One region of the Mesorhizobium sp. LEGMi-168a genome, then DNA from elsewhere that is predicted to be linked to it. Evidence: predicted binding sites of a transcription regulator. Region 1 holds the regulator's gene; the other holds the start of a gene.

Region 1 (15,424 bases):
AGCATGCGCTCTGGCTGGACATTTCGACCCCTCTTCGAAATCCCTGCCCCGATCGGGCGGATAGAAACGCTCCACGCGCATCGAGGTTCCGCGATCACGAATCTGCACTCCCGGTCATGTCTTTTTTAAATGACATACCGGCAAATACCGCGCATGAGTGCTGGCGATTGTAGGAGTCGCCGCCACGTGCCCCCATTGCCAGACGGCCCATTGCTAGAGGGACTGCGTATCCTGGTCCTGGAAGACGAATCCCTGATCGCAATGGATGTCGAGCAGCTGTGCCGCGACCACGGCGCGGCCGACGTCGCGATCGTCCGCGATCTGGCCGAAATCGACCGGCGGGATGAGCTGTCACGGTTTGACGCCGCCATCGTCGACCTGATGCTTGGCGGCATCTCGACGCTCGACTTCGCCGCACGATTGCGCAACGCCGGCGTTCCGTTCGTCTTTGCCTCCGGTTATTCCGACTCGGAAGAGATCGAGGGCTCCTTTCCGGAAATCCGGCTGGTCGCAAAACCGTACTCGGGAGACGATCTGATCGAGGCCGTGGCGCTCGCCTGCGGGCGCGCGAAAGCGGCTTGACGACGTCGCAGCTAGAGCAATTCCAGGAAAAGTGTGAAACGGTTTTCCGTCCGGAATTGCGTCAAAACAAAGAAGTAGAGCGGTTCGCCGTTTCCGTGAGACGGTGAATTGCTCTAGAGCAATTTTCAGGAAAAGTGCCTAACCGTTTTCTGTCCGGAATTGCGTAAAGACAAATAGTCGGGTGCAGTTCAAACGCCGAACTGCTCCAAGATCCCGAATGGCGGAGTCAGGCCGCGTTTGAGCCGGTCACCTGCGCCGAAATCGCATCAGGGCCGTATTCGTCCTCGCCGGAAATCTTGAGGATATCCTGCAGCCTGGCGCGCGCCCGGCTGACCCGGCTCTTGATCGTGCCGACCGCGCAGCCGCAAATCTCGGCCGCCTCTTCGTAGGAGAAGCCGGACGCGCCGATCAGGATGATGGCTTCGCGCTGATCCTCGGGCAGCTGCTCCAGCGCGCCGCGAAAATCCTTGAGGTCGAGCTGGCCATGCTGGGCCGGGTGAACGGCGAGCCTGGCGGTCATGATGCCGTCGCTGTCCTGCACCTCGCGGCCGCGCTTGCGCATCTGCGAATAGAATTCGTTGCGCAGGATGGTGAACAGCCAGGCCTTGAGATTGGTGCCCGGCTGGAAGCTCTCATGCTTGTCCCACGCCTTGACCAGGGTTTCCTGGACGAGGTCATCGGCCTTGTCGGCATTCTGCGTCAGCGACACCGCAAAGGCGCGCAGGCTCGGTATCGCACCGAGCAGCTCGGTCTTGAAGCTCTGGGAGACCGCCGCCATGCCTCAATCCTTTTTCTCGGCGGGTTCGGCCTTTTCCAGTTGGCTGAGCAACTGAGCGAATCGATCCGGCACCTGATCGGAGACCAGCTCGTCGTAATATTGTTTGAGTTTGCGGGCGATTTCGGAGTTCGGTCCGAGCGGATTGCCACCCCCATTCCGGTGCCTGGCCGCGGCGCCAGTCGTTGAATTCTTTGACATTTCTTTCATACTTGCCCTAGTTCCAGCACTCGAACCGCTCTAAACCACAGATCACAACCCAAGCGGCCCCTCGTCTGGTTGCCCATCCCGAAGTCGCGAAACGCCCATTTCCTAATTTAGTTCCATGCGCGGCGGAACTTTTTCAGAAAGCCGACGTTGGTTTATCGGGGTTTGCAACCCGTTTGGCCTGTGGAATGAAACAACGTCATCTGAGGGAGACGTCAGATATGAGTCTATCCGCAACCATCGCTCCTCACCTGCCGTTCCTTCGCCGTTTCTCGCGCGCCGTCTCGGGATCGCAGGAAAGCGGTGACGCGTTGGTCGCCGCCATGCTGGAGGCCATCATCGCCGACACCGAAGTCTTCCCCAAGGCATCGAGCGACCGGATCGCATTGTACAAGGTTTTTGCCAGACTCTTCACCTCGATTGCCATCCGCGTGCCGCAAGAGAATGCGCAGACCGCTTGGGAACAGCGGGCAGCCGCCAATCTGAATGCGATCGCGCCGCGGCCGCGGCAGGCGTTCCTGCTGGTCGCCGTGGAAGGCTTCAGCGAGGACGAGGCGGCGGAAATCCTCGATGCCGACGAACAGGAATTCTCCGAATTGCTTGCCCAGGCAAGCAGCGAGATTTCCCGTCAGGTCGCGACCGATGTGCTGATCATCGAGGACGAGCCGCTGATTGCCATGGACATCGAAGAGATGGTCGAAAGCCTTGGCCACCGCGTTGTCGGCACCGCGCGCACCCACGCCGAAGCGGTGGCCATGTTCGGCAAGACACGTCCGAAAATGGTCCTGGCCGACATCCAGCTCGCCGACGGCAGCTCGGGCATCGAGGCCGTGAACGAGATCCTGTCCTCGACGCCGGTGCCGGTGATCTTCATCACCGCCTTCCCCGAACGCCTGCTGACCGGCGAGCGCCCGGAACCGGCGTTTCTGGTGACCAAGCCGTTCAATCCCGATATGGTCAAGGCTCTGATCAGCCAGGCGCTCTTCTTCGACCGCCAGGCAAAGGCCGCGGCCTGACCGCACCAATGTCCGACGACCGAGGTTTCATGCGAGGCTCCGCCCGGCATGGAGCCGTGCCGAGCTCGATCCGTGAAAGCGCTTCAGGGGGATCGTCTTTTTCCGCAAATGGTGGAACAAACGGCATCCAGCCACGTTTTTCAGGACGTTAGAAGGAGACGTATCATGCTGTACTGGGCGCTCGTTTTTCTTGTGGTTGCGATCATCGCCGGCGCGCTTGGGTTCGGCGGCATTGCCGGCACATCGGCTGGCATCGCGCAGATATTGTTCTTCATCTTCCTTGCCTTCCTGGTGATTTCGCTCATCGCCGGCCTCGTCAGGAGAACCTGACGGACGGGGCGCACCGAACACTGGAAGCCGCACCCCTCAAACGGTTTCCAGCCACCGCCGGGCGGTGTCCCCCTAAGGACGTCGTCCGGCGGACCGTTTTTGAGGCTGCGTGCAGCCTCGGCACGTCAAGGCCGAAGCAGCCGTCTGTCGTAAGCCGGTCAGCCTGGATGCGGGGAAGTATTGGATGCGTTCCAAGGCATCAGAGAAGGACGATACGGACAAGCGCGGCGACGAGGTGATCGCTATGCATCCGGCGGAGAGCGGGATGCAGCTTGGACGCGCTTTGCTCCATGCGCTTCACAATGCCGGAATTTCGGTTCTCTATCAGGATCGGGAAATGAAAACCGTCTGGGCCCGCAACATGCGCGTGCCCTGGGCAGCCGAGACGGCCGACGGCAAGGATTTGCTCTCCCCCGCGCAAGCCGAGCGCATAAGCGCAGCCAAACGCAGGGCGGTTGAAACCGGTAACGCGGACCGTCTCGAGCTCGGCATTCCCGGGAGTGACGGCGTGCGCTGGTTCCAGATTTGGGTCGATGCCGATCATAGCGATACCGGTGAGGTCCAGGGCGTCGTCACCACCATGGTCGAGACGACGGAGCAGAAACGCCGCGAACAGACGCTGAAGACGCTGCTGCGGGAGGTCAGCCATCGCTCGAAGAACCTTTTGGCCATCATCCAGAGCATCGCCACCCAGACGGGGCGCTACTCTGAGACGATTGGCGACTTCCTGACGCGCTTTCGCGGCCGCATTCAGTCGCTCGCCTCGTCCCAGGATCTGGTGACGTCCTCCAACTGGCGGGGCGCAGCGCTTCAAGAGCTCGTATCTGGCCAGGTCGGCCGCTATAGCGCCGACCCGCGCCGCAGTTTGCGTTTCGATGGCGAAAACCCTTACCTCAACCCAAACGCCGCCCTGCATGTCGGCCTGGCCATGCATGAGCTCGCGGTGAATTCGGTAAGTTATGGCGCCCTGTCGCGGCCTGACGGCCATGTCGAGGTAAGCGCCAGGATCGCACCCGACAGCGGGGCCTCGCCCGGCCTTTTGCTGGTTTGGACGGAGAGGATCGGCGCCGGCCGGCGCAACGAAAAGCGCTTTGGCAGCGTCGCTCTGGAACGCGTCGTGCCGACGTCGCTGAACGGCTCCGCCAACCTCGAGATCGACGGGGGTCGTCTCGAATATCGCCTCACGATCCCGCGCGGCAATTTCGAGATGGAATGACCGCCACGCCTCGGGCCACGGACATTCGCCGGCAAGGCCCTTAACCGGCTGTTCACCATAAAGTCCGATTCTGTGTTCCCGGCGAAGGCGCGCCGGAACGCCCAGCCGCGCCCAGTCACACGATTTGGCACGCGATTCGGGAGGACTGAAATGATGGTTGCCGACATCAACAGGTTGGAGCAGGCCGCGCGCATCTCGATGAGCGGCTTCCAGGATGCCGAGGCGCCGCCTTCGCCTCGCTCCGCCCATCTGTCGCTTCGCCTCGGCGCCGTTGCGCTCCTGGCTGCCCTGAAGCAATTCCAGAAAAAGTGCGAAGCGGTTTTCCGCCCGCAATTGCGGAAAAACAAATGCCTGGAGCGGATCAGCGATTCGACGAAAAGCTGAACCGCTCCGATGCTGACGGCGGCGTGGCGGTTGACCTGACCCGCCGGGTATCCTCATCAAGAGCAAGCGTATGGTCGCCAAGGGCTCGCGGCATCGCGCAGACACTGGCGGCAGGAACTTTTGAGCCGCGAGAATCGTTCTTTGCGGCGAGAGGGTTCGCCGTGGAACACATCGCCGCATTGCTCCTCGTCATCGGCTGCTCGGACACCATGACCGAATGCCGCGAACTGTCGGTGCCGGTCAGCGTCTTCGAAACCTTTGAGGCTTGCACCGCCGAACGGCCCTTTGCGCTGGGCGACCTCCGGGGCCAGGCCCGGCACGTCGTCGGCGAGTGCCTTGTCGTCGATCCGGCGCTGGAGGACGATTACGACCAGATCGTCTGGAACGTCCGTCCCGACGGCTCGCTCGACGCCTCGCTCGAGGTCTCCGGTATGCTTGTCGCCTCGAACGGCGCGCGCCCCGAAAAAGACTCTCTTCAGCAACAATAAGATCTGGCAGGCAAAGCCCGTTTTTTCGTGCTAAATGGCGGACGGCACTGCCGAAAGTGAGGACAAAAGTGAGGAGCAATTTTATGCGGAAGATGATCATTGCCATGGTTGCCGTGGTCGCTGTCAGCGGCTGCACCACGACCGAGCAGGATGTGGTCGGCGGCGGCCTGATCGGCGCCGGTGTGGGCGGCTTGGTCGGCGGCGGCAAGGGCGCGCTGATCGGTGCGGCTGTCGGCGCCGGATCCGGCCTGCTGGTCCGCAACCTGCGCAATGGCTATTGCCAGTATCGTGATCATCGCGGTCGGATCTACACCGCCCGCTGCAACTAATCCCCCGACAGAGCAATTCCAGGAAAAGTGCGTAACGGTTTTTCCGTCCGGAATTGCGCAGTCTGGTGAGAATGTCGATCTGGAGGCCGGCCCGCCGGCCTCCATTTCTTGTGTTTGAACGGCCGGTCGCTCGCTAATGCATGTCGCCCAGAAGTGTGCAGCGGTTCTGGGGCAACGACATGCATCAAAACAAAGACTTAAAGCGCGTCGCCTGAATCCGTTTCAACGCGACGCGCTTTAGAGCAATTCCAGGAAAAGTGTGTAACGGTTAGGCTCGGTGCCTTCGCCGTAGCCTTCCGTCCGGAATTGCGTAAAAACAAATAGTTAGAGCAGCTCGGCGTTTCCGTGAAACGGTGAACCGCTCTAGGGTGTGTTGAGATTCAGGTCAGGCCGAGTCGAGAATGGTGGGTTCCGAGAACCGGAGCGGAGCGTACTTAAAGTACGTGAGCACCGGAAGCGCAGGGAGCCGCCATTCGCAGGCCGGCATCACCTGAATATCAACACACCCTAAACGACTTCGATCCGTTCACCCTGTCAGCGGAATCCTTATTTCCACCTTCAGGCCGTCGGCCTGGAAATCGCGCTTGATCGTGCCGCGCAATTCGCGTGTGACATTGAGATCGATCAGTTTGGTGCCGAAGCCGGTTTTTTCCGGTGCTTCCAGTCTTTCCTGCCCTGTCTCGCGCCAGGTGAGCACCAGCGTCCGCTCACGGCCGCGTCCCTCCACCATCCAGCCGACTTTCAGCGCCCAGTCTCCCTTGAGAGCATTGGCCGAACTGCCGGCCTCGCCATATTTCAGCGCATTGGTGGCAAGCTCGTGGAAGGTCAGGCCGAGCGCCTGCGTGGTCGTCTCGTCGAGCAGCACCTCCGGCCCCGACAATATGCCGTCAGGAAGCGCCTTGCCGAACACCTGCCCGAGTTCGGTGCGCAGGAGATCGCCAAGGTCCGCCTTCTGCCAGCGCGAGCGTGTCAGCATGTCCTGTGAAGCCGCCATCGCCTGCAGCCTCGCCGAGAAAGATGCCGAGAACTCCTTCACGTCGGTGGCCTGGGCGGCCGTCTGGCGCGCGATCGCCAGCACCCTTGTGATCGAATTCTTGATGCGGTGCTTCATCTCCTGCAGGATCAGGTCCTTTTCCAGCAGGCTCTTCTCCGTCGCTTCATGCAGCAGCGACTTCGCCTCATAGGCGCGCTCCTGATAACGGGCCACCAGGGCGATCGCCCCGGCAAGCAGCAGGCCGAACAGCCCGAGCATCACCGGAATGGCGCGCGAGGAAGGCAGCGAAAAAGCGCTGGTCGGCCGAAACAGAACAGTCCAGGGTCGGCCGGCCACGACGATATCCCGGCGCGCCACAAGCTTCGAGCCCAGGGAATCGGCAGGCGGCGCCTCCGAGCGGAACAGCAGATTGTCGGCACCCGGCTTGCCGTCATAGATCTCGACATTGACCGGCAGCAGCGGTGCCTTGCTGAGCGCTACCTGGAACAAATCGCGCGCGCGGAAGGCGGCATAGAGAAAGCCTGCGGTCGAGGAGCGGCTGGCATTGATGACGTCCGGGGCCGTTTCCACGTTCAGCCGCACGAAAACCAGGAATCCGGGGAAGGTCTGCGTCACCTCGGCGCCCAGGCCGAGCTGGGCAAGGCCACTGGCATGCTGCTGGTCGTCCGCCATGGCCTTCTCGATCGCCGTCCGCCGTACCGGCTCGCTGAACATGTCGAAGCCGATGATCGACTGGTTGGACGTATCGAGCGGCTCGAAAAGCACGATGGGCGTGCGCCACGGCTGCTCGGTCGTGGCCGGGTAGATCGGATGCGCCGAGCCGTGATCGTGCAGGATGTCGCGCTCGACCGCCGCCTCGTCGCCGGTCTTGGCCAGCCTCAGGAAGCCGATGCCGCGCAGACCGGCGAAATTGTCGTCGATATCGAGCGCGGTGAAGAAGGCGTTGAACTCGCCGCGCGTGATGTCGCCGTTGCGGGCATCGAACAGCGCCTGCGTCGAGCGCAACAGCGACAGATGCAGGTCGATGCGGCTCTCGATGCGGTTGAGCGCATCGTCGGCCGTTCCCTCGAACTTGATGCGCGCCGCTTCCTGGGTCGCGAAATAGGCGAACCCCGCCATCGTCAGGCTGATCAGCGAGACGGCGATGAATGCGACGATCGGAAAGAGCTTTTTCAACGCAGGAGGCGGCCCATCGATGGTTGACCACCTTTATGGGCAAGTCTCCGTGCCAACACAATGGCGAGGCCAATCCATCACGGCCACTGGCACATCACCTAATCGTAAATTAGCCAACTAACTTATTGCCTTACGCCGCGATCTTCAGCGCTCCCGGGCCCGGAATCGCGCCCGGCGGGCACTTGCCCAAAATGATCATGCCGAGCACCTCGTCCTGCGTCACGTCGCCGGTGCGGGCGGTGCCCACCACTTGGCCATTCTTCATCACGCAGACCCGGTCGGCCAGCTCGAACACGTCGTGGATGTCGTGGCTGATCAGGAAGATGCCGATGCCGTCGGCCTTGAGCTGCCGCACCAGCTCGCCGACCTGGGCCGTCTCCTGGGGACCGAGGGCCGCGGTCGGTTCGTCCATGATCAGGATGCGGGCGTTGAACAGGATCGCGCGGGCGATCGCCACCGACTGCCTTTGCCCGCCGGACAGCTTGATCACCGGCTCCTTGAAGCGCTGGAAGCGCGGATTGAGCCGGCCCATCACCTTGCGCGCCTCGGCCTCCATGGCGACGTCGTCAAGCGTGCCCCAGGCGGTCATCAGCTCGCGGCCGAGGAAAAGATTGGCGGCGGCGTCGACATTGTCGGCAAGCGCCAGCGTCTGGTAGATCGTCTCGATGCCGTATTTCTTGGCGTCGCGCGGATTGGCGATCGATGCTTCCTCGCCCGTGACGAAGATCTGCCCGGCATCGCGCTTGTAGGCGCCGGACAGGATCTTGATCAGCGTCGACTTGCCGGCGCCGTTGTGGCCAAGCAGCGCCACCACCTCGCCGGGGAAGAGATCGATGGATGCGTCGTCGACGGCGCGGATGCCGCCGAAGGCGATCGAGATGTTGCGCATGTCGACCAGCGGGACGTCCGCGGGAGCGGTTTTCTCAGCCATGATCCTTCTCCTCCCTGCCTGATCAGACGCGCTTGCGGTAAATGGTGTCGAGCCAGACGGCGATGACCAGCACCGCGCCGACAACGATGCTCTGCAGCGGCGAGTCGACGCCGAGCAGCACCATGCCGGACTGCAGCGACTGCATCAAAAGCGCGCCAAGCATGGCACCAAGCACGGTTCCCGAACCGCCGGCAAGCGAAGTGCCGCCGATCACCGCCGCGGCTATCACCAGGAGCTCGTCCAGCGTGCCGAGCGCGTTGGTCGATGAATTCTGCCGCGCCGACGAGATGGCGGCGGCGATCGTCGCCAGCACGCCCATGATCATGAACACCTTCATGGTGATCCAGCGCGTGTTGATGCCGGCAAGGTTCGCCGCCTCCGGATTGCCGCCGATGGCAAAGACATAGCGGCCGAAGCGGGTGCGCTTGGTGATGAAGGTCATGATCAGGCCGACCGCGACCGCCATCAGCACGGGAATGGCGATGCCATGGGCGATGAACAGGCCGCCTTCGGGAACGGTGATGTTGTTGGCGGTGGCGTATCGGTTCACGATGCCGACCGGCCAGGGATAGGAATTGGCCAGCCACACCGCGCCCATGATGACCGCACAGGTGACCGCGCCGAGCAGCGTCTCGGCCCAGATCGGACGCAACGGGAAACGGAAGCGCTTGCGCTGCACCCGGCCGTTGAACAGCGCAAACACCACCGCCACGCAGGCGACGATGCCGACGACCCAGCTCCATCTGGCGCCGATCGAGCCGGCCGGTCCGCCGCCCATGAGCTGGAAGGTAGCGTCGAGCGGCGCCACCGTCTGGCCGCTGGTGACCCACCAGGCAGCGCCGCGCCAGACCAGCAAGCCACCCAGCGTTACGATGAAAGCCGGCACTTCGAGATAGGCGATGACGAAGCCCTGGAAGGCGCCGATCAGCAACCCGAGCGCCAGGCCGATGGCCAGCGCCAGCACCCAGATCCACGGATTGCCGAGCTCGAGCCCGACCATGCGCACCAGGAAATGCACCTGGGCGAAACCCATCACCATGCCGATCAGCCCCTCGGCCGAGCCGACGGAGAGGTCGATGTTGCGCATGACGATGACCAGCACCATGCCGGAGGCCATGATCGCCACGGCCGAGGTCTGCACCGAGAGGTTCCACAGATTGCGCGGGGTAAGGAACGTGCGGCTGTCGAAATCGAGCGGATTGACGCCGAGCCGCAGGCTCGAGATGACGTGCAGGCCGATCCAGATGATCAAAAGCGCGCCGACCATGCCGAGCATGCGCGTGTCGAGTTCGGTCGCCTTGAGGAAGCGCCCGACGGCGCTGAGTTCGGAGGCACGCGCGCGATCCGCGGCCGGGTTGGCCGGCGTATCAGAGGTCGTATCGGTCATGATCTCCTCCCACCGGCTTGCCGTCTGGCGCGGATGCCGGACCACGATGCTAGAGCAATTCCAGGGAAAGTGTGTAGCCCGTCCGGAATTGCGTGAAAACAAGCGGCTGCAGCTGTTCGACGATCCTGCCGGACGATGAGCTGCTCCAACGACTTTCCCGGTTTATGCGCAGCGGGAAACCTTTTTGAGAAACGCCGCGGCCCTTGGGCCGCGGCGTCAGGATTTGGACAGGCGTCGGTCGGCTTAATTGCAGACCGCGACACTGCCGGCGGCAACGCCGGCGCAGACCTCGTCCTTCTTGATCCAGCCGGCATCGATGACGAGGTTGAGATTGTCCTTGGTGATCGCGACCGGGGTCAGGAACAGCGACTTGACGGTGTTGCCGCCAGGCGTCGTGAAGTCCTTGACGCCGGCGATATCGGTCATCTTCTTGCCGTCGGCGAGCTGCGAGGCGATCTCGGCGGCGTTCTTGCCGAGCTCGCGCGCATCCTTCCACACCGACACCGTCTGCGTGCCGAGCGCGATGCGGTTGAGCGCGGCATGGTCGCCGTCCTGGCCGGAGACCGGAACGGTGCCGGCCAGGCCTTGCGCCGTCAGCGCCGCGACGACGCCGCCGGCGGTGCCGTCATTGGCCGCTACGACCGCATCGACCTTGTTGTCGTTGGCGGTCAGGAACTGCTCCATGTTCTTCTGCGCGTTGGCAGGCAGCCAGCCATCGGTATAGGCCTCGCCGACATTCTTGACCTTGCCGCTGTCGATGGCCTCCTTCAGCACTTCCATCGAGCCCGAGAACAGGAAATCGGCATTCGGATCGGCGCCCGAGCCCTTGATGAAGACGTAGTTGCCTTCGGGCTTGGCCTTGAACACCTCGCGGGCCTGCATGCGGCCGACTTCCTTGTTGTCGAAGGTCAGGTAGAACACGTCCTTGTTCTCGATCAGGCGGTCGTAGCCGACGACCGGAATGCCTTCGTCCAGCGCCTTCTGAACTGCCGGCCCAATCGCCGAGGCGTCCTGCGCCAGGATGATCAGCGCGTTGGCGCCCTGCGAGATCAGGCTCTCGACGTCGGTCAGCTGCTTGCCCGGATTGGACTGCGCGTCGGCGGAGATGTACTTGTCCCCGGCGGCCTCGATGGCCTTCTTCATCGCCGCCTCGTCGGTCTTCCAGCGTTCTTCCTGGAAATTCGACCACGAAACGCCGATCACCTTGTCCTTTGCCTCTGCGACCGACGCCAGCGTCAGCGACATGGCGACACCCGCCAGGATGGCGGTTGCGAATCTCTTCATGATTTCCTCCCTGCGCCATTGCGGCGCGACCCAGACTGGCCCGAAGGCCGCACACAGAGGCTTTTTTTCGAGCCTCGAAAAAACACTGATGCAACGTCGAAGCGCTGTCAACTGCGATTCTGATGGTTTTTGAGGTGTCGCAAACTTTTTTTCGAGCTCCGCAATAAATAATGACAGCCCCGGCAGCTTCTGCCAGTATCCCTAGCACGTCGGCGACGGCCCATGGCATGATGAGAAGGCCGCGACGCCCGGGAGGAAGGAAAACGATGTCGGTCGGAATCCGCCACGACGACCTGCGCCGGCGCAACCGCGCCATGGTGCTCTCGGCCGTGCGCCGGGCCGACCAGCCGTCGCGCACGGAAATCGCCGCGACCACCGGGCTCAGCCACTCGACGATTTCGGCGATCTCTGCCGACCTGATCCAGGAAGGCATCCTGGCCGAGAGCAAGCCGAGCGAGACCACGTCGCTGAAGCGCGGCCGGCCACAAGTCGGCCTCGCCCTCAACCCCGAAGCGGCCGCGGTGGTGACGGTGGTACTGTCGCTGAATTTCCTCTCCGTCGCCGTCATCGACTATGCCGGTCAGGTCATCGCCGAAGAGCAGCGGCGCCTCGACACGCTGACCATGCCGCGCGACGAGCTGATCGGCGAATGCACGGCGATTGTCCGGCGCCGGCTGGAGGACCCGGATCTCGATGTCGGCAGCGTCGCCCGCATTGCCATGGGCATCCAGGGCATCACCGATTCCCACGCCCGCGCCATGCTGTGGTCGCCGATCACGCCGCTGACCGACATTCCCTTCGCCGACATCCTGGAGCATGAATTCGGCATTCCCGCCACCATGGAGAACGACTGCAACATGATGGCGGTGGCGCTGCAATGGCGCGACCCCGACCGCTACCGCGACAACTTCATCGCCATCCTGCTCTCGCACGGCATCGGCATGGGGCTGGTGCTGAAGGGCGAGCTGTTCACCGGCACGCACTCTTCCGGCGGCGAGTTCGGCCACATGATCCACCGTCCCGGCGGCGCGCTCTGCCGCTGCGGACGCCGCGGCTGCGTCGAGGCCTATGCCGGCAACTACGCCATCTGGCGCAGCGCCATGAAGATGAGCGAGGATGCCGAGCCGGTCGACGTCGGCGACGCCGACATGCGGGCTCTTGCCGCGAAGGCGCGCGAAAAAGACGGCCCGGAGCGCGAGGCCTATCGCCGGGCGGGCGAAGCGCTGGGCTTTGGGCTGGGCAGCCTGTTCGCGCTGATCGACCCGGCGCCGGTCGCCATGGTCGGCGTCAGCGCCGCGGCTTTCGACCTGATCGAGCCGGCGTTGCGGGAAGCCATCGCCCAGACCGCCGGCGGCCAGCACTCAAAATCGATCTCCTTCGACACTGAGCCGAACGAATTGCCGCTGATACGCGAAGGCTGCGCCATGCGCGCGCTGAGCTTCGTCGACCAGGAGATTTTCGCGCCGGGCGTGCAGGCGAGGACCGGCACCGGAAAGAACGTCGCCTGATCAGTCTTCCCTGATCGCGTAGCCCGCCCCGCGTATCGTGCGGATGACGTCCGGCATGCGGCCGTTGTTGACCGCCTTGCGCAGGCGTCCGACATGCACGTCCACCGTGCGCTCGTCGATATAGATCGTCTCGCCCCAGACATTGTCGAGCAGCTGGCTGCGCGAGAACACCCGGCCGGGATGCCGCATCATGAATTCGAGCAGCCGGAACTCGGTCGGGCCGAGCCTGATCTCGCTCTTCTTGCGGTAGACGCGGTGCGATTCGCGGTCGAGCACGATGTCGCCGACCTTGAGCACGCTGGACAGCACCTCCGGCTTGGCGCGGCGCAACAGCGCCTTGACCCTGGCCATGAATTCCGGCGTCGAGAACGGCTTGACCAGGTAGTCGTCGGCGCCCGTCGAGAGGCCGCGCACGCGATCGCTTTCCTCGCCGCGCGCGGTCAGCATGATGATCGGCAGCCGCTCGGTCTCGGGCCGCATCCTGAGGCGCCGGCAAAGCTCGATGCCGGAAACCGCCGGCACCATCCAATCGAGCACCAGAAGGTCGGGCACGTTCTCCTGCAGGCGGATCTCGGCCTCGTCGCCGCGGGTCACCACCTCGACCTGATAACCCTCGGATTCGAGGTTGTAGCGGAGCAGCACCCCCAGCGGCTCCTCGTCCTCCACCACCATGATGCGTGGGGCGATCATTTGGCAGGCACCTTCGCTGTCACGCCGCCGGCGCCGACATCGCCGTCTCGTCCTGCTTCGGACGATTGGCGGGCAATTGGGTGCCGGTCAGCACATAATAGGCGTTCTCGGCGATGTTGGTCACATGGTCGCCGATGCGCTCCAGATTCTTGGCGCAGAACAGGAGGTGCGTACAAGCCGTGATGTTGCGCGGATCCTCCATCATGTAAGTCAGGAGCTCGCGGAAGACGGAGGTGTATTTGACGTCGACGCGCTCGTCGTCGTTCCTGAGCTTGGCGAGCGCCGTGGCGTCGCCCGCCGTGTACTCCTCGATCACGCCCTGGACCTGGATCAGCACCAGCTGCGCCATCGCGTCGATCGAGTGCGATAGGTCGCGCGGCGCGGCGCTGACGCCGACGGAGCCGACGCGCTTGGCGATGTTCTTGGCGAGGTCGCCGATGCGCTCGAGGTCGCCGGCCATGCGGATGGCGCCGACCACGCTGCGCAGGTCGTCGGCCATCGGCTGGCGCTTGGCGATCAGCGTGATGGCGCGGTCGTCGAGCTCGCGCTGACGCGCGTCCATGATGGCGTCGTCGGAGACGACGCGCTGCGCCAAAGCATTGTCGGAATTGAGCAGAGCCTTGGTCGAGGCGCCGACCATCGAGCCGGCGAGATCGCCCATATCACGGATGAGCCGGCTGATCTGCCCGAGATCCTCGTCGAAGGAAGCGACCGTATGGGCCATGATTGATGTCCTCGTGTGAACTCAGCCGAAGCGGCCGGTGATGTAGTCCTGCGTGCGCTTCTCGCGGGGCGAGGTGAAGATCTTCTCGGTTCGGTCGAACTCGACCAGCTCGCCGAGATACATGAACGCCGTCTGCCGCGACACGCGCGCCGCCTGCTGCATGTTGTGGGTGACGATCACGATCGTGTAGTCGGCCTGCAATTCGTCGATCAGTTCCTCGATCTTGGCGGTCGACAGCGGATCGAGCGCCGAGGCCGGCTCGTCGAGCAGGATGACCTCCGGCTTCACCGCCACGGTGCGGGCGATGCAGAGCCGCTGCTGCTGGCCGCCCGAAAGGCTCTGGCCGCTGGCGTTGAGCTTGTCCTTGACCTCGTTCCACAGCGCCGCGCGCTTCAGCGCCTGCTCGACGCGGTTGTCCATCTCGGCCTTGCTGATCTTCTCATACAGCCTGACGCCGAAGGCGATGTTCTCGTAGATCGACATCGGGAACGGCGTCGGCTTCTGGAACACCATGCCGATCTTGGTCCTGAGCAGGTTGAGGTCCTGCGAGCGGTCGAGGATGTTCTTGCCGTCGAGCAGCACCTGGCCTTCGGCGCTCTGCTTCGGATAGAGCTCGTAGATGCGGTTCAGCACGCGCAGCAGCGTCGACTTCCCGCAGCCCGACGGCCCGATGAAGGCGGTGACGCTGCGTTCGGGCAGCGACAGGTTGATGTCCTTCAGCGCCTTCGACTGGCCATAGTAGAAGTTGAGGTTTTTGACCTCGATCTTGGCCTTCTCGACGGCAGTGTCGGCTACGTTCAGGTCGGTGGACAACATCGGTTTCATCTGTCCTCTCTGCGTCCGGTAAGGCTGCGGGCGAAGACGCTCAGCCCGAGAACCGTCAGGGTGATTATGAGTGCGCCCGTCCAGGCCAGCTGCTGCCATTCCTCATAGGGGCTGAGCGCAAACTGGAAGATGGTCACCGGCAGGCTGGCCATCGGCGCGTTGAGATTGCTCGACCAGAACTGGTTGTTGAGCGCGGTGAAGAGCAGCGGCGCCGTCTCGCCGGAAATGCGGGCGATCGCCAGCAATATGCCGGTGACGATGCCGGACAGTGCGGCGCGATAGGCGACCGAGCGGATCACCACCCAGCGCGGCGCGCCGATGGCGGTGCCGGCTTCGCGCAGCGCGTTGGGCACCAGGTTGAGCATGTCCTCGGTGGTGCGCACCACGACGGGGATCACCAGGATGGACAGCGCAACCGCGCCGGCGATCGCCGAGAAGTGGCCCATCGGGCGCACCATCAGCTCATAGACGAACAGGCCGACGATGATCGAGGGCGCCGACAGCAGGATGTCGTTGATGAAACGCACCACCGTGGTCAGACGCGAGAAGCGCCCGTATTCGGCCATGTAGGTTCCGGC
Region 2 (15,424 bases), on a different contig from region 1:
TGTGGCGCCGCAGGCTCTCTTTCGCCATCGCCTGGCCAGCCGGCTGCAGCAGGCGAGGCTTTCCGGCAAAACGGTCCGCGACCGCGTCAACTATTACAACAAGCTCGACCATAGCTTCGTGCCGAGCGCGGCTGCCGTGCCGGCCGGTCAAATACCCAAGTTCGGCAGCATGTACTATTACGATCTGAAGGAGTTCGCCCGCTATTTCGATCGCGACCTGCTTATCGATCTCGAGTTCGGCGATGTCGTCGACGTGCCCAAGATGCCGGCGATCGTCAAGGATCGGCCGATCCGTGACGACAACGGCAACGCCGTGATCATGAAGCTCGACAAGTTCCGCCATTTCAACATGCCAAGGGACAATCTCTCCTTCGCCGACAAGCGCCCGATGGCGGTCTGGCGCGGTGATCTCAACAATCCGATCCGCAAGCGGTTCGTCGATGCCGTGCGCGGTCTGCCGGTCTGCGATGCGGGCTCGCCCAAGCCGAGTGCGCCGGAGGGCTACCGCAAGTCGTATCTCACGATCCCGCAGCAGCGACAGTTCCGTTACATCGTCTCGCTCGAAGGCAACGACGTGGCCACCAACCTCAAATGGGTCATGAGCTCGAATTCGCTCTGCCTGATGCCGCCGCCGACCTACGAGACATGGTTCGCCGAAGCTGAGCTCGAGGCCAATGTCCACTACGTGCCGCTGGCGCCGGATTTTTCGGACGTCGGCGACAAGATCGCCTATTTCGAAAGGCATCCGGCGGAAGCCCAGCGCATCACAACGGCGGCCAATGCTTACTGCCGCCGGTTCAGCGACGAAAAGGACGAGCGGGCGGTCTCGCTGCTCGTCCTCTACAAATATTTCGTGCTGAGCGGCCAGATCAAACCCGATCCAGAGGCCTGGCGCTACATCACAGGCTGACGTTTCTCAGATATCGCTGCGGTCGAGCACCAGGTCGGCCGGGCCGAACCGGTCCCTGGCGGTGAATTGCTGGTGCCAATAGGGGTAAAGCACCGGGGGCCGGCTGACGGCGTCCAGGCGCAGGCGCTCGTCGAGCGACAGCGTCAGGCTTGCCGCGGCAAGATTGTCCTTGAGCTGGGCTTCGTTGCGGGCGCCGATCACCAGCGAGCTGACGGCTGGGCGGCCAAGTAGCCAGGCAAGCGCCACCTGCGCCGCCGAAACGCCGCGCTCCTTGCCGATCTCGACCAGCACGTCGACGATGCGCCACAGCCGGTCCTCGTCGCGGATCGGCGGCTCCGACCAGCCGCCAAGCTGGCGTGCCGTCGGGCTGTCGCGGCGGTATTTTCCCGAAAGCAGGCCACCGGCCAGCGGGCTCCACACCAGCACGCCGAGCCCCTGGTCGACCGAGATTGGCAGCAACTCGTACTCGGCCTCGCGCGCTTCCAGCGTGTAGTGGATCTGCTGGGTGACGAAGCGCGGCTGATGATGGCTGTCGCTGATCGAGAGCGCCTTCATCACCTGCCAGCCCGAGTAGTTGGAGCAGCCGACGTAGCGGACCTTGCCCTGGCCGACCAGCGTGTCGAGCGCCGCGATCGTCTCCTCCAGCGGCGTGACGCCATCCCATTCGTGCAGGAAATAGATGTCGATGACATCGGTCTTGAGCCGCTTCAGGCTCCGCTCGCATTCACGGATCAGATGATGGCGCGACAGGCCTTCGTCGTTGGGGCCGTTGCCGATCCGCATGCGCGCCTTCGACGCGATCAGCACATCGTTCTTGCGCTTGCCGCCGAGCGCCTCACCGACGATCTCCTCGGACAGGCCGTTCGAATAGACATTGGCGGTGTCGATGAGGTTGATGCCGGCGTCGATGCAGGTGTCGATGATGCGCTTGGCTTCCGAAAGATCGGAATTGCCGACGGCGGCGAACGGGCCCGTGCCGCCGAAGGTCATCGTGCCAAGCGTCAATGTCGAAACCTTCAGGCCGGAACGGCCAAGGGTGCGGTATTCCATGTCAGGTCCTCGCGATTTGTTTGAAGGGCGCGTGGCAGGCGCCGGAAAGAGACAGGGTATTTGTAGGACAATTCCGGCGGCTTGTCGCCCCGCCATCGATACGGGCCGATCACATATCGGCTAGTCCAACGTCGTCGCTGGGCCGTTTGCAATAAAACCGTCATTGCGGGCCTGTATCTCAGTCGGCTTAGGGAGTTGCGTTTGCGGCCATGGCCGGAACGCATCCGAGGCGAAGGTGGCTGACAGGCAGGAGCAGCGCGATGAACGAACTAAAACCGAATTCCGGGCCGAATTCCGGAGCCAAGGACTGGCTGGAAGCCGAGCTCGAGGACACGCTCGACGAGGACTATGAGCTGGAGATTTCCGAGCCCGCGCTCTCGCTGGAGATCGCCAAAATCTACAAGAAGTCGCATCCGCCCTCCATCGAACGGATGACCTATTTCCGCGAGCTGCTGCGGCTGCAGTCGGAACTGATCAAGCTGCAGTCCTGGGTCGCCTACCACAAGAAGAAGCTGGTCGTGATCTTCGAGGGCCGTGACTCCGCAGGCAAGGGCGGCGTGATCAAGCGCATCACGCAGCGCCTCAACCCGCGCATCGCCCGCGTCGTGGCGCTGCCCGCGCCAACCGAGCGCGAGAAGTCGCAATGGTATTTCCAGCGCTATGTGCCGCATCTGCCGGCCGGCGGCGAGATCGTGCTGTTCGACCGCTCCTGGTACAACCGCTCCGGCGTCGAGCGCGTGATGGGTTTTGCCAATGCCGATCAGGTGGAAGAGTTCTTCCACGACGTGCCGGAATTCGAGCGCATGCTGGTGCGCTCCGGCATCACGCTGGTGAAATACTGGTTCTCGATCACCGACGAGGAGCAGCAGATGCGCTTCCTGATGCGTATCCACGACCCGATGAAGCAGTGGAAGCTGTCGCCCATGGATCTGCAGTCGCGCGTGCGCTGGGAGCAGTACACCAAGGCCAAGGAAGAAACCTTCGCCCGCACCAACATCAAGGAAGCGCCCTGGTTCATCGTCGAGGGCAACGACAAGAAGCGGGCGCGGCTGAACTGCATCGACCATTTGCTGCAGCAGATGCCCTACGAAGATGTGCCGCATGAGGAGATCACGCTGCCCGAGCGCGTCTTCAATCCGTCCTACGAGCGCCAGGTGCTGCCGCGCGAGCTTTATGTGCCTGGGAAGTATTGACCCTTCGGTGCTACGCCGCCGCGCGTTTCGGCATGACGGCAAACGGGCTGAGGCCGAGCCATGTCTGCATCTTGGCGGCGACGTCGAGGTTTCCGGTCAACGCCACCTTCTCAGCCTCCTTTTGGACGGTCGTCAGCCCCATCCAGATCGAGGTCATGGTGCAGAGGTCGGTCGAGACATAGAGATCGACCTCGAATCCCGGATCGTACCAGCACAGATCGACATCGCCGTGCTTCTCGACGATCAGCCACCAGGAGCGTTTTGACGCCGGCAGGTCGTGATACAGGAACTGTATCACGGTGCGGCCGTCGGGCAGCGGGCTGGCGTTCAGGTTGCGCCGCATATCCCACATCAGCAGCGATGGATCGAGGTTCTTGAGCGACAGCCGGGCCTCGACCCATTTCTGGCCCCAGAAACCCATCGCCTCGACCACGGGGCGCAAATCTTTGCCGGCCTCGGTCAGCCTGTATTCGAAAACGCCCTTTTCGGATTTGATCTCGGCGCGCTCGACAATGCCTGCAGTCTCCAGCTCCTTCAGCCTTTGCGACAGGAGCGTCGGCGACATTTTCGGGACGCCGCGGCGCAGATCGTTGAAGCGGGTCGAGCCCGCCACCAGCTCGCGCAACAGCACCATCGTCCAGCGCGTGCACAACAGCTCCGCGGCCATGGAAAGCGGGCAGAACTGCTTGTATCCGGGTTGCGTCATCTGGTTGGCCTCCCACCGATTGAAGCCGAACCATAATCCTCAGGCGCCCCTGCAGCCAGTACAGAAGCTGTACCGGGCCAGTACAGATGCCGGACTGGAGGGTTTGGGCCTTGCCATGCGAGCCAGCGGTCACGTCACCGGGCGGTCCGGTGCCGACAAACCACAGGAGAGTTTCAATCATGACTGTTTACGTGATCGCCGACATCAAGGTGACGGACGACAAGTGGGTGCCTGCCTATGCCGGCTCGGTGCACGAGCTGGTGCACAAGCATGGCGGGCGTTATCTAGCGCGCAGCGGCAATGTGAAGACGCTCGAGGGCAAGCCGCTGGACACCAGCCTGATCGCGCTGATGGCGTTTCCGACGGCGACGGCAGCCGAAGCATTCGCCAGCGATCCGCAATACGCGCCCTACATTGCCGCGCGCCAGGCCGGCAGCGAAAGCCGCTTCCAGATGATCGACAACACCGATCTGGCGGGGACGATTTCCTATCTGCCCAAGGGCTGAGGACGCGACCGGAACGCGGCCTGGCCGCGTTCCGGCATTCTTCGATCAGGAATCGCGTTTGACGATGACATGGGTGGCGAGCGAAGTGGCCACTTGCTCGGTGCAGCGATAGCCGAGCTTCAGCATGTCGAGACCGGCGAAGAGGTGCTCGCCGGAGCCGAGCAGCATCGGCGAGATTGCCAGATGCATCTCGTCGATAAGTTTCTTCTCCAGATACTGTCGGATGGTCGAAACGCCACCGCCGACCCGAACGTCCTTTCCATTGGCCGCGGCTTTCGCCTGCTCGAGCGCCGAATGGATGCCGTCGGTGACGAAATAAAAGGTCGTGCCGCCTTCCATGGCGATCGGCGCGCGCTTGTGGTGCGTCAGCACGAAGACCGGCACGTGATAGGGCGGGTTGTCGCCCCACCAGCCTTTCCAGCTGTCGTCAGGCCACTCGCCGCGGATCGGCCCGAACATGTTGCGGCCCAGGATCCAGGCGCCGACATTCTCGAAGCTGCGCACGGCGAAGCTGTCATCGATGTCTGTGGTGCCGCCGTCCTTGCCGATCACCATCTCGCGAAAGGTGCGGGTGCCGATCATCCATCTATGCAGATCTTCGCCGCCGACACCGAGCGGGTTTTCGAGAGTCTGATCGGGACCGGCGCCGTAGCCGTCGAGCGACAAGGTGAAAGCGTTGACACGCAGCTTGGACATCATTGCCTCCTAAACCAGTTGTAAATTGCAAGCAGTTGTTTGGTAGCTTAACTGATTGCGAAACGCAAGCAGTATTTTCCGCTCCATCGAAGCGGTCAGCGTCGGGAGCGTCGCCGGAAGCGTTAGGATTGCCGTCACAATTTGGCGTCGGGAAAGCGACTACTTGCGTAACTCTCGGTCAAAATACGCGCACGGCCGATCGTTCGATATCAGCCTTCACCATCGGATGAAGGCTGTCCCTTGTGGTGATGTCGATTTCGGTCGACATCTTCTCTTCGAGAAATTGTTTGATGCCGACGAGGTCGATCAGGGAAAAGCGCCGCGCCGGATCGTAGTCTATGAACAGATCAAGATCGCTGTCTGATCGTGCATCGCCGCGCGCGGCCGACCCAAACAGATAAAGCGAAGTCACGCCCATGCCCCTGATGGCATCTGCGTTCTTCTGCAACCGTTCGATCACTTCATTCCGGCTCATCGAACCATTCTAACGGATCCCGTCAGAATTCCAAAATCGCGAGGCGAGCCTAGCCCCTCAGCATCTCCGCCACCACCGGCGCGAAATAGGTGAGAATGCCGTCGCAGCCGGCGCGTTTCAGCGCCAGAAGCGATTCCAGCATCGCCTTCTCGCCGTCGATCCAGCCATTGGCGCTGGCGGCCTTGATCATCGAATATTCGCCAGACACCTGGTAGGCGAAGGTCGGCATCTGCAGCTCGTCCTTCAGCCTGCGAATGATGTCGAGATAGGGAAGCCCCGGCTTCACCATCAGCATGTCGGCGCCTTCGGCGAGATCCTGCTCGGCCTCGCGCACCGCCTCGTCGGAATTGGCGTGGTCGATATAGTAGGTCTTCTTGTCGCCCTTGAGCAGGCCGGCGGTGCCGACGGCCTCGCGATAGGGCCCATAGAAGGCGGAGGCGAATTTCGTCGCATAGGACATGATCGCCACGTCCTGAAAACCGTTGGCGTCGAGCGCGTCGCGGATGGCGCCGATGCGGCCGTCCATCATGTCGGACGGCGCGATGATGTCGGCGCCCGCCGCAGCCTGGATCACGGCTGCGGCGGCGACCTGCTCGACGGTTTCGTCGTTGACGATGATGCCATCGCGCAAAATGCCGTCATGGCCGTGGCTGGTGAACGGGTCGAGTGCCGCGTCGGTGATGATGCCGATCTCCGGCACCGCGTCCTTGATGGCGCGGGTGGCGCGGTTGATGATGTTTTCGGGGTCGAGGATGTGCGAACCGGTCTGGTCGCGCAGCGAGAGCTCGACATTGGGGAAAGTGGCGATCGCAGGGATGCCAAGCTTGGCGGCGCGCTCCGCCTCCTTGACCGCGAGGTCGACGGAGAGACGATAGACGTCCGGCATCGCGGCGATTGGCTCGCGCACGTTGCTGCCGTCGACGACGAAGATCGGCCAGATCAGGTCGTTCACCGAGAGCTGGTTCTCCTGCACCAGCCGGCGCGACCAGTCGGCCTTGCGCATGCGCCGCAGCCGCCGGCCGCCGGTGATCTCGTCGACGCTGCGCGCGCCGGCAGGCTTTGCGGGAGTGAATCTGTTCATCGCCAAAACTCTTCTTTGTTCCGGCTTTTACCACGCGGCCTCACCGCAGACCAATGCGACACGATTGTGCCAAGGCCGAAACTTCGTGTCACGGCTGCCCATTGCCCGACAGAATCTGCGCCGCGCCCTTCACCGCCACGCGAAACGCCTCGTCGAAGCTGACGCCGCGCGCTTGCCATTGATAGGTCTTGCCGCGGTCGGCCAGCCGCCAGTCGGCGATCCAGCCGAGTTCCTTGTCGCTCCACACGATGCTGCCGGCAAGCGCCCGGATCGCTCCCGCCTTTTTCGCGAGTTGGTCGAGCCTTGCCATATCCGTCGCGGAAAGCGCCTTCTCATCTAACCCGGCAAGCTGCCTGGCCTTTGGAAAGGTGACGCGCATCAGCAGCGGGCCGGTGGCATTGGTGAAGGATTCGCGCATGGTCTCACCGCGATCCTCGTCGGCCGTCAATACGAAATGGCTCGCGCCTTGCTCGGCCGTCAGGAAGACGGCAAGCGTCGGCCGTTCGCCATGCCAGGGTCTGCTGCCGAGCTGCGCCAGGAGCTTGTCGACCACGGCGGGCTTGTAGAGGCACGTCAGGTCGTGCGGCCGGTCATGCGTGCCTTGCTCGTCATGGATCGGCACGCCTTCCAGCCGGTCATGGTAGCGAAAGGATTGGACGAAGTCGGCCGCCTTGTCGCGCAGCGCCAGCATCTCCGGCTTTTGCGTCAGCCGCTGGTCCCCTGAAACCTTGATCAGCACCTTCTCCAGGCAATCCTTGAAGCCGATCTGCCGGTTCGGTTCGCCGGTGCCGGTGACGATGGTCTGGGCCTGGTAAAGCTCGGCCGTCGTTGCGGCAAGGGCGGAGGAAACTCCCAGCCAGAGGAGGCCTAGCAATCCAGCCACGAGACGAGGAAATCCAGGCATGTCGATTTGCTCGAAATCTGTCGGGCCGCGTGGGCGCAATCGTTTGCCGGTTTCGTAACATCTGGCGCGCCCAGCCGCCAGTGTAATGACCCGCTGGCATTGACGCATCCTTATGCCGCCTTTAGCACTTCAGTCCCCCCGGAAGGGCGGAGAGAAGGATTCCCTGGTGATGGATTTTGGCGGAGGCGACGAGATTCGCTTCGAGCGTTTGGGAAAGGCGGGCGTCGTCACGCTGACGCGGCCGCAGGCGCTCAATGCCGTCACCCATCGCATGGTCAAGGCGCTCGGCAAGGCGCTTGACGCCTGGGAGGGCGATGCCGGCGTCAGCGCCGTCGTCGTCAAGGCCGAGGGCAGGGCGTTTTCCGCCGGCGGCGACATCCTGCACATCTACGAGGCCGGCCGCGCCGGCAAGCCGCCGGTCGACTTCTTCGCCGACGAGTACCGGCTCAACGCCCGCATCGCGCGCTTCAGGAAACCCTATGTCGCGCTGATCGACGGCATCGTCATGGGCGGCGGCGTCGGTATCTCCTTCCATGGTTCGCACCGCGTTTTGACCGAGAACGCGCAGTTCGCCATGCCCGAGGTCGGCATCGGCTTCTTCCCCGATGTCGGCGCCAGCCATCTCTTGCCCGATCTCGGCGGCAGCTTCGGCATGTATCTGGGGCTGACGGGAAACCGTATCCGCTATGGCGATGCGCTGTGGTCTGGCCTGGCCACCCACACCATCAAGGCCGAGGACCAGGCGGGGCTGCTCGATGAGATCGCAGTTTCCGGCGATCCGGAGTCGGAGTTGCGCTCTTTCTTCACGCCTGCCAGGCGCGAGACGGAACGGCAGGACCTGGAAGCGATCGCCCGCCATTTTTCTCAAGCCTCGCTCGCCGACATCGTCGCCAGCCTGGAACAGGCCCTTGACGACGCCTTCGCTGCCAAGACGCTGGCGACCATCAAGACGCGTTCGCCGACCAGCCTCAACGTCGCCTGGCGCGAGATCAGCGCCGGACTGACGCTGTCGATGGACGAGTGCATGAAGATGGAGTTCCGCATCCTCAACCGCATGCTGGCCGGCCATGACTTCTACGAAGGCATCCGCGCCGCCATCATCGACAAGGGCTCGAAGCCTGAGTGGCGGCCAGCCAGCCTCGATGCGGTGGGCGCTGCCGACGTCGACGCCTATTTCGCGTCGCTCGGGGGCCGGGAGCTCGAGCTGTGAGCGAGGTCACCTCCAGGCGCGTGGTGCTGCAGCCCTCGACCACCGAAATCATCTTCGCCTGGTTCCAGCGGGTCATTGCCGGCTATTGCTTGCTCTTCGGCATCCTCTACTGGATCCGGCTGATCGGTATCTATCCCGGCGAACTCTGGCGCTTCGACCTGATGCCGGTGCACTGGCAGGTGGCCGCGGCCACGCTTGCCGTCTTCTTTCCCTTTGCCGCGGCGGGCCTCTGGATGCTCGCCTCCTGGGGGCCAGTGATCTGGTTCATCTGCGCGGCGACCGAGACCGTCATGTATGCCGGCTTTCCCAACCTCTTCGGCCACAGGATGCTGATCGTCGTCTCGCATGCCTGCGTGGCGTTGCTCTACATCGTCTTCCGGGTGATCATCTGGCTGCAGAAGCGCCAGTTCCGGCAGTAATGCATGTCGCCCGAAAGTGGGCAGCGGTTTCGGGAGAACGACATGCATAAAAACAAAAATGCATGTCGCCCGAAAGTGGGCAGCGGTTTCGGGAGAACGACATGCATCAGAACAACGACCTGAAGCGCGTCGCCTGAATCCGCTTCAGCGCGACGCGCTTCAGGTTGCCAGGCGGCTCCAGAGGCCTAGATTCGGGGTCAGCGATTTGCCCCAAACCCATTGCCTAAATCTTTAGGTTAATTGTTCTTGCTCGCGTGACCGTTCGTTAAGCCTCTTTCGAAACCTCTTACCGGTAAGCTCTTGTTAGCCCTGGCGTTTAAGTCGAATTTTATGAGTATTCGATAGTGTCGCGATCAAGGTGAAGAACAAAAAATCACCGGGCGACAAACGAGAGGCAAAGACAATGATCAATTCACGTCCGGCGGCGAAGACCGCCAACGTATCCGACGACCGCCGCGAGGCGATCCGTTCGCTGTACATGGAATCGCTGCAGCTGGTGGAGCGTCTGCATCGCCGTCTGCTTGACGTGATCAAGGACGAGTTCGACCGCAACGGCCGCTCCGACATCAACGCCATCCAGGCGCTGCTGCTCTTCAACATCGGCAATTCGGAGCTGACCGCCGGCGAGCTGCGCTCGCGTGGTTATTATCTCGGCTCGAACGTCTCCTACAATCTGAAGAAGCTCGTCGATCTCGGCTTCATCAACCACCAGCGCTCGCGCATCGACCGCCGCTCGGTTCGCGTCTCGTTGACGCCGAAGGGCAACGAGGTGGCCGACGTCGTCGCCGGCCTCTACGAGCGCCATGTCGGCTCGATCGAGGCGGTCGGCGGCATCAACACCGACGAGTTCAAGCAGATGAACCGCGCCCTGCAGCGCCTGGATCGCTTCTGGAACGATACGATCGCTTACCGGATGTAAGCACTTTCGAAATCTGAGACATCGAGGCCGCGCCGAAGAAGCGCGGCCGGGGAAAAAAGTCGGGGGGCCGGTGCTGAAAGGTGCCGGTCTTTTTCTTGTTGCGAAGGGAAGGCCCTTAAAGCATGTCTGCCGAAAGTGGGACCGGTTTCGGGACAAAGGCATGCGTAAAATCAAAAACCTAAAGCGCACGGAGCGAATCTGAAAGATCGCGACGCGCTTTAGGTAGTTGACCCTGGGGCAGCGCGCGTGGAAGCTCTCAGCCAAAGGGGAGGGACGCCGTGCGCTATTTCGTGCTTGTGCTTTCCGTTTTGGTTCTGGCTTCGTCGGCTCAAGCCAGGACGCTCTACTACGGCTCCAGGGCGGGCATGGAGGTCACGATCGTCAAAAAGTCCGGCATCGGCACGTCGCATGCCAGCGTATTGACGAAGCACACCAGGCAAAACGCCGTCGGCTATTGCCGCGACTATGTCGGCAAGGTGACCGAGGATTGCATTGCCAAGGAAATGAAGACGCCCTTGCATCTGGAGATCACGGCGGATTGCAGGAGCGGCAAGTTCACGACATTTTACGGCGCCAACATGCGGTTCCAGGGGCACAGCCCCGCCGGAAGTGCCACGGACTACCTGATCACCGACACCGACGAGGACGTGGTTCTCGATGGTTCGGGCGCCTCTGGCTACGACTATACCCTCGATCAATTCAAAGCTCTGTGTCCGAACCGGGTGAAGTAGGACAAGCCGAAAAGTAACGAGGATTTGCCCAATCGGTGGCGACCGGCGATGCCAAAATGCATCGGTCCCTTTCCCTTCATCTTCTTGCCGCAAGCAAATCGCGGGCCAAGGCCACGTTGCCGCCATAATCGCGGTGAAAGCGAGAATGCGGTGATGCTGCGGGCCGATGCCCTGCGCTTATTGGACCCGGCGCTGCGGCCGCGCGTTTCTGGCAGCCGAGCGATGCGGGACATGGTTGGCTAATTGTTAAGATTGCCGACCCTAGAGTGCGGGCAACCCGCCAGTAGAGCGAACTGAGCGAGATTTGATACAGCTAGAATGTCTGGAACGTCCATGAGAACCAGCCGCCGTTTCTTCCTTACCGGAGCCTCCGCGCTCGCCGCCGCCGTAGTCGCCGGCCATGCCAGCGCGCAGGATGTGGTCGGGGATATCCTCAAATCCTCGACCCGCGGCAATTGGGACGATCAGTTCGACGCCCGCGCCAACAACACAAGCAAGGTCGCTTCGACGCTTCCTATCTTCAGCCAGCAGACCGTCGCGTTCACCGAGCAGGCGGTGGCGCAGTACCAGAACATCGTCGGCCAGGGCGGCTGGGAACAGGTTCCGGCGACCAAGAAACTGCAGCTCGGCGTCGACGATCCGGATGTCGTGCAGCTGCGCAAACGGCTGATGATTTCGGGTGATTTGCCGCAGAGCGCCGGCATCTCGACGGCCTTCGATTCCTATGTCGATTCAGCGGTCAAGCGCTTCCAGCTTCGCCACGGCCTGCCGGCCGATGGCGCGATGGGCAAGTACACCTATGCGGCGATGAACGTCCAGGCTCCGATCCGGCTCGGCCAGTTGCAGACCAATCTGCAGCGCCTGAAGGAAAAGGCCGGCACGCTGGGCAGCCGCTATGTGCTGGTCGACATTCCCGCGGCGCAGATCGAAGCGGTCGAGAACGACCGTGTCGTGCTTCGCCACACCGCGATCGTCGGCAAGATCGACCGCCAGACGCCGATCGTGAATTCCAAGATCAACGAGATCATCGTCAATCCATACTGGAACGCGCCGGTCTCGATCGTGCGCAAGGACATCATTCCGCTGATGCGGAAGGATCCCAACTACCTCAAGGACAGTCATATCCGCCTGTTCGCGCCGGACGGCAGCGAGGTCGATCCGATGACCGTCGACTGGTCGACAGACGATGCCGAGAAATACCGCTTCCGCCAGGATCCGGGCGCCGGCAACGCCATGGCTTCGGTCAAGATCAATTTCCCGAGCCCGGATGGCGTCTACATGCACGACACGCCGCAGCAGAGCCTGTTCGGCAAACTGATGCGCTTCGATTCCTCGGGCTGCGTGCGCGTCCAGAACGTGCGTGACCTCGTCACCTGGATCCTGCGCGACACCCCCGGTTGGGACCGCCAGCATTTCGAGGCGACGATCAAGACCGGCGAGAATACCCCAGTCCAGGTCGTCAACCCGGTGCCGGTCCACTTCCTCTATCTCTCGGCATGGTCGACGGGTCCCGGCGTCGTGCAGTTCCGCGACGACATCTACGGCCTCGACGGCAACAGCGAGCTGCAGATCACTTCCGCGCTGTAAGCGTCTGATATCCGGAAAGAAAAGGCCGCTCCGGGAGCGGCCTTTTTCTTTGTATCGGCCGCTCCGAAGTCGATCGGCACCGCAGGGTCGATAGCCAGTTGGCCTGGCCGTCTGGACGCGAAGCCGGCAATTGCGCATGGTCGGCCTCAGAGCCGGAATCGCATCATGGAAGTCACCGTCTTCATTCTCGTCGTGCTCGCTTTCGTGGCGGTTTCCGGCGCGCTGGTGCGGCTGGTGCGCGTGCCGTTACCCGTGCTGCAGATCGTGATCGGCGCCGCCCTTGCCTGGCCGGCGAGCGGCCTGCATGTCGGGATCGATCCGGAACTCTTCCTCCTGGTGTTCATCCCGCCGCTTCTGTTCGGCGACGCCTTCGCCGCGCCGAAGCGGGAACTGATCGAGCTGCGCGGGCCGATCCTCGATCTCGCCATCGGACTGGTCTTCTTCACCATCGTCGGCTTCGGCTACGCCTTGCACTGGCTGGTGCCGAGCATCCCGCTGGTGGTCGCTTTCGCTTTGGCCGCCGTGCTGTCGCCGACCGATGCGGTCGCCGTGTCCTCGATCGTCGACCGCAACGTCGTTCCGGCGCGGCTGATGCACATATTGGAAGGCGAATCCCTGCTCAACGACGCTTCCGGCCTGGTCATGTTCCGCTTCGCCGTGGCGGCCGCGCTGACCGGCAGCTTCTCCTTCGCCGCCGCCTCTCTGAGCTTCCTCTATGCTGTGGCGGCCGGCATCCTCGCCGGGGTTGCGGCGCTGTTCATCGCTGCCAAGGCGTTGCAAATCCTTGGCCGCATCGGCGGTACGCCGGCGGAGGCGCAGGTGCTGGTCATGACCCTGCTGCCCTTCGTCGCGTATCTCATCGCCGAACATGTCGGCGCCTCCGGCATCCTGGCGGCGGTCACCGCCGGCCTGCTCACCGGGACCTCGGGCATTTTCCGCTTTTTGTCGGTGTCGGCGCGCATCCAGGCGATGTCGCTATGGTCGACGCTGACCTTCGTCTTCAACGGCGCTCTCTTTATCCTGCTCGGGCTGCAGCTACCCGACATCATCCGCAAGGTTCCGCCGCAGCTCACCAGCCGGCACTGGCTGTTCGAGCCGGCGCTGACCGTGCTCATTTTGACGCTCTGCCTGATCGGCCTGCGCTTCCTCTGGATATGGATCGGCGACATGGCGTCAGTGATTGCCGCAAGGCTCGGCAAGCGCAAGGCCGAGCCCTTTGGTTTTCGCGTAAGGCTTGCCGGATCGGTAGCCGGCGTGCGCGGAGCGATCACGCTGGCCGGCATCCTGTCGCTGCCGCTCGCGCTGCAGGATGGCTTGCCCTTTCCGGCGCGGGACGTGGTGATCTTCCTCGCCGCCGGCGTCATCATCTGCTCGCTCATCATCGCCAGCCTCGCTTTGCCGGGGATCGCGCGCGGACTGGTCGAGCCGGGCGAGGATCCGGGCGCGGCCGAGGAGCGCCGGGCGCGTGTCGGCGCCGCCAATGCGGCGATCGCCAAGATCGAGAGCCTCGCCGGCGAGGGCGGCGAAGAAGGCGAGGCGGCCGAGGCCCGGCTTGCGGTCGCCGACAGCATCGTTGCCGGCTATCGCCGCCGCATCGCGGCCTCTGACGAGGCCGATGAGGCGCGCGCCGAGGCCCGCGAGGCCGGGCGGCTGGAGCTCGAACTGAGGCACGCCGGCATCGAGGCGGAGCGCGCCGCCGTGCGCGCCATGTTCCGCAGCCGCGAAATCAACGACCACACCATGCGGGCGCTGCTGGCCGAGATCACGCTGACCGAAGCCCTGCTCAAGAGCCGGCAGGACCGGAAATGACGTTCAGCCGATTTGCTTGGCGCAATCCGGCAAGCAAATTTCGCGCCGCAAACGTGGCGGGCTCCAAACAACTGTGTTAATGGCCCGACGACCTCGCAGACCTCCGGCCCCAAGGGAAAGCAAGCCATGTCAAATGCCTCGGCAGCCTCCAGCAAATTCGAGTCCTTCTTCGAGACCACGCTTGCCGACGCCGATCCGGATATTTTCGGCGCCATCCGCAACGAACTTGGCCGCCAGCGCCATGAGATCGAGCTGATCGCCTCGGAGAACATCGTCTCCCGCGCCGTGCTCGAGGCGCAGGGGTCGATCATGACCAACAAATATGCCGAGGGCTATCCGGGCAAGCGCTACTATGGTGGCTGCCAGTTCGTCGACGTGGCCGAGGAACTGGCCATCGAGCGCGCGAAGAAACTGTTCGGCTGCAACTTCGCCAATGTCCAGCCCAACTCCGGCAGCCAGATGAACCAGGCCGTGTTCCTGGCGCTCCTGCAGCCCGGCGACACCTTCATGGGCCTCGACTTGAATTCGGGCGGCCATCTCACTCACGGCTCGCCGGTCAATATGAGCGGCAAGTGGTTCAAAGTCGTCTCCTATGGCGTGCGCAAGGACGATCACCTGCTTGACTTGGACGCGATCGAGAAGACCGCGCATGAGACCAAGCCGAAGCTGATCCTGGCCGGCGGCACCGCCTATTCCCGCATCTGGGACTGGAAGCGTTTCCGCGAGATCGCCGATTCGATCGGCGCCTATCTGATGGTCGACATGGCTCACATCGCCGGCCTGGTCGCGGGCGGCATGCACCCGTCGCCGTTGCCTCATGCCCATGTCGTGACCACGACCACGCACAAGTCGCTGCGCGGCCCGCGCGGCGGCATGATCCTCTGCAACGACGAGGAGATCGCCAAGAAGATGAACTCGGCGGTGTTCCCGGGCCTACAGGGCGGTCCGCTGATGCATGTCGTCGCCGCCAAGGCGGTGGCGCTCGGCGAAGCGCTGAAGCCGAGCTTCAAGGCTTATGCCGAAAGCATCGTCGCCAACGCCAAGGCGCTGGCCTCGAGCCTGCAGGAAACCGGCCTCGATATCGTCTCGGGCGGCACCGACAACCACCTGATGCTGGTCGACCTGCGTCCGAAGAATGCCACCGGCAAGCGCGCCGAGGCAGCACTCGGCCGCGCCAACATCACCTGCAACAAGAACGGCATCCCCTTCGATCCGGAAAAGCCGTTCG

What was found. Region 1 encodes PhoB, which activates phosphate uptake and scavenging genes when phosphate is short. Its sites were predicted from a motif close to TGTCATNNANCTGTCAT; they were not measured.
Region 2: a site for PhoB is predicted at 2,108-2,124, ahead of ppk2 (polyphosphate kinase 2). Genes of this name have one in related genera too.

Annotation. Positions count from the first base shown of each region.
Region 1 is NZ_JBZEGV010000019.1:70,420-85,843, reverse strand. Features, by position in the region: gene AC4FWB_RS22875 (response regulator) at 154-582, shown strand; gene AC4FWB_RS22870 (RNA polymerase sigma factor) at 809-1,360, opposite strand; gene AC4FWB_RS22865 (NepR family anti-sigma factor) at 1,364-1,567, opposite strand; gene AC4FWB_RS22860 (response regulator) at 1,786-2,580, shown strand; gene AC4FWB_RS22855 (DUF1328 domain-containing protein) at 2,746-2,910, shown strand; gene AC4FWB_RS22850 (sensor histidine kinase) at 3,095-4,126, shown strand; gene AC4FWB_RS22845 (hypothetical protein) at 4,277-4,510, shown strand; gene AC4FWB_RS22840 (hypothetical protein) at 4,672-4,998, shown strand; gene AC4FWB_RS22835 (YMGG-like glycine zipper-containing protein) at 5,082-5,327, shown strand; gene AC4FWB_RS22830 (CHASE domain-containing protein) at 5,854-7,497, opposite strand; gene AC4FWB_RS22825 (ATP-binding cassette domain-containing protein) at 7,628-8,428, opposite strand; gene AC4FWB_RS22820 (sugar ABC transporter permease) at 8,451-9,815, opposite strand; gene xylF (D-xylose ABC transporter substrate-binding protein) at 10,059-11,099, opposite strand; gene AC4FWB_RS22810 (ROK family transcriptional regulator) at 11,366-12,607, shown strand; gene phoB (phosphate regulon transcriptional regulator PhoB) at 12,608-13,297, opposite strand; gene phoU (phosphate signaling complex protein PhoU) at 13,317-14,024, opposite strand; gene pstB (phosphate ABC transporter ATP-binding protein PstB) at 14,043-14,846, opposite strand; gene pstA (phosphate ABC transporter permease PstA) at 14,843-15,424, opposite strand, start outside.
Region 2 is NZ_JBZEGV010000001.1:475,513-490,936, reverse strand. Features, by position in the region: gene AC4FWB_RS02605 (glycosyl transferase family 90) at 1-910, shown strand, start outside; gene AC4FWB_RS02600 (aldo/keto reductase) at 917-1,960, opposite strand; gene ppk2 (polyphosphate kinase 2) at 2,221-3,153, shown strand; gene AC4FWB_RS02590 (winged helix-turn-helix transcriptional regulator) at 3,164-3,859, opposite strand; gene AC4FWB_RS02585 (DUF1330 domain-containing protein) at 4,039-4,365, shown strand; gene AC4FWB_RS02580 (dihydrofolate reductase family protein) at 4,411-5,061, opposite strand; gene AC4FWB_RS02575 (nucleotidyltransferase family protein) at 5,240-5,536, opposite strand; gene hemB (porphobilinogen synthase) at 5,586-6,617, opposite strand; gene AC4FWB_RS02565 (DUF2066 domain-containing protein) at 6,706-7,521, opposite strand; gene AC4FWB_RS02560 (enoyl-CoA hydratase/isomerase family protein) at 7,691-8,731, shown strand; gene AC4FWB_RS02555 (DUF6163 family protein) at 8,728-9,150, shown strand; gene ldtR (transcriptional regulator LdtR) at 9,554-10,069, shown strand; gene AC4FWB_RS02545 (hypothetical protein) at 10,348-10,800, shown strand; gene AC4FWB_RS02540 (L,D-transpeptidase family protein) at 11,134-12,387, shown strand; gene AC4FWB_RS02535 (Na+/H+ antiporter) at 12,553-14,196, shown strand; gene glyA (serine hydroxymethyltransferase) at 14,323-15,424, shown strand, end outside.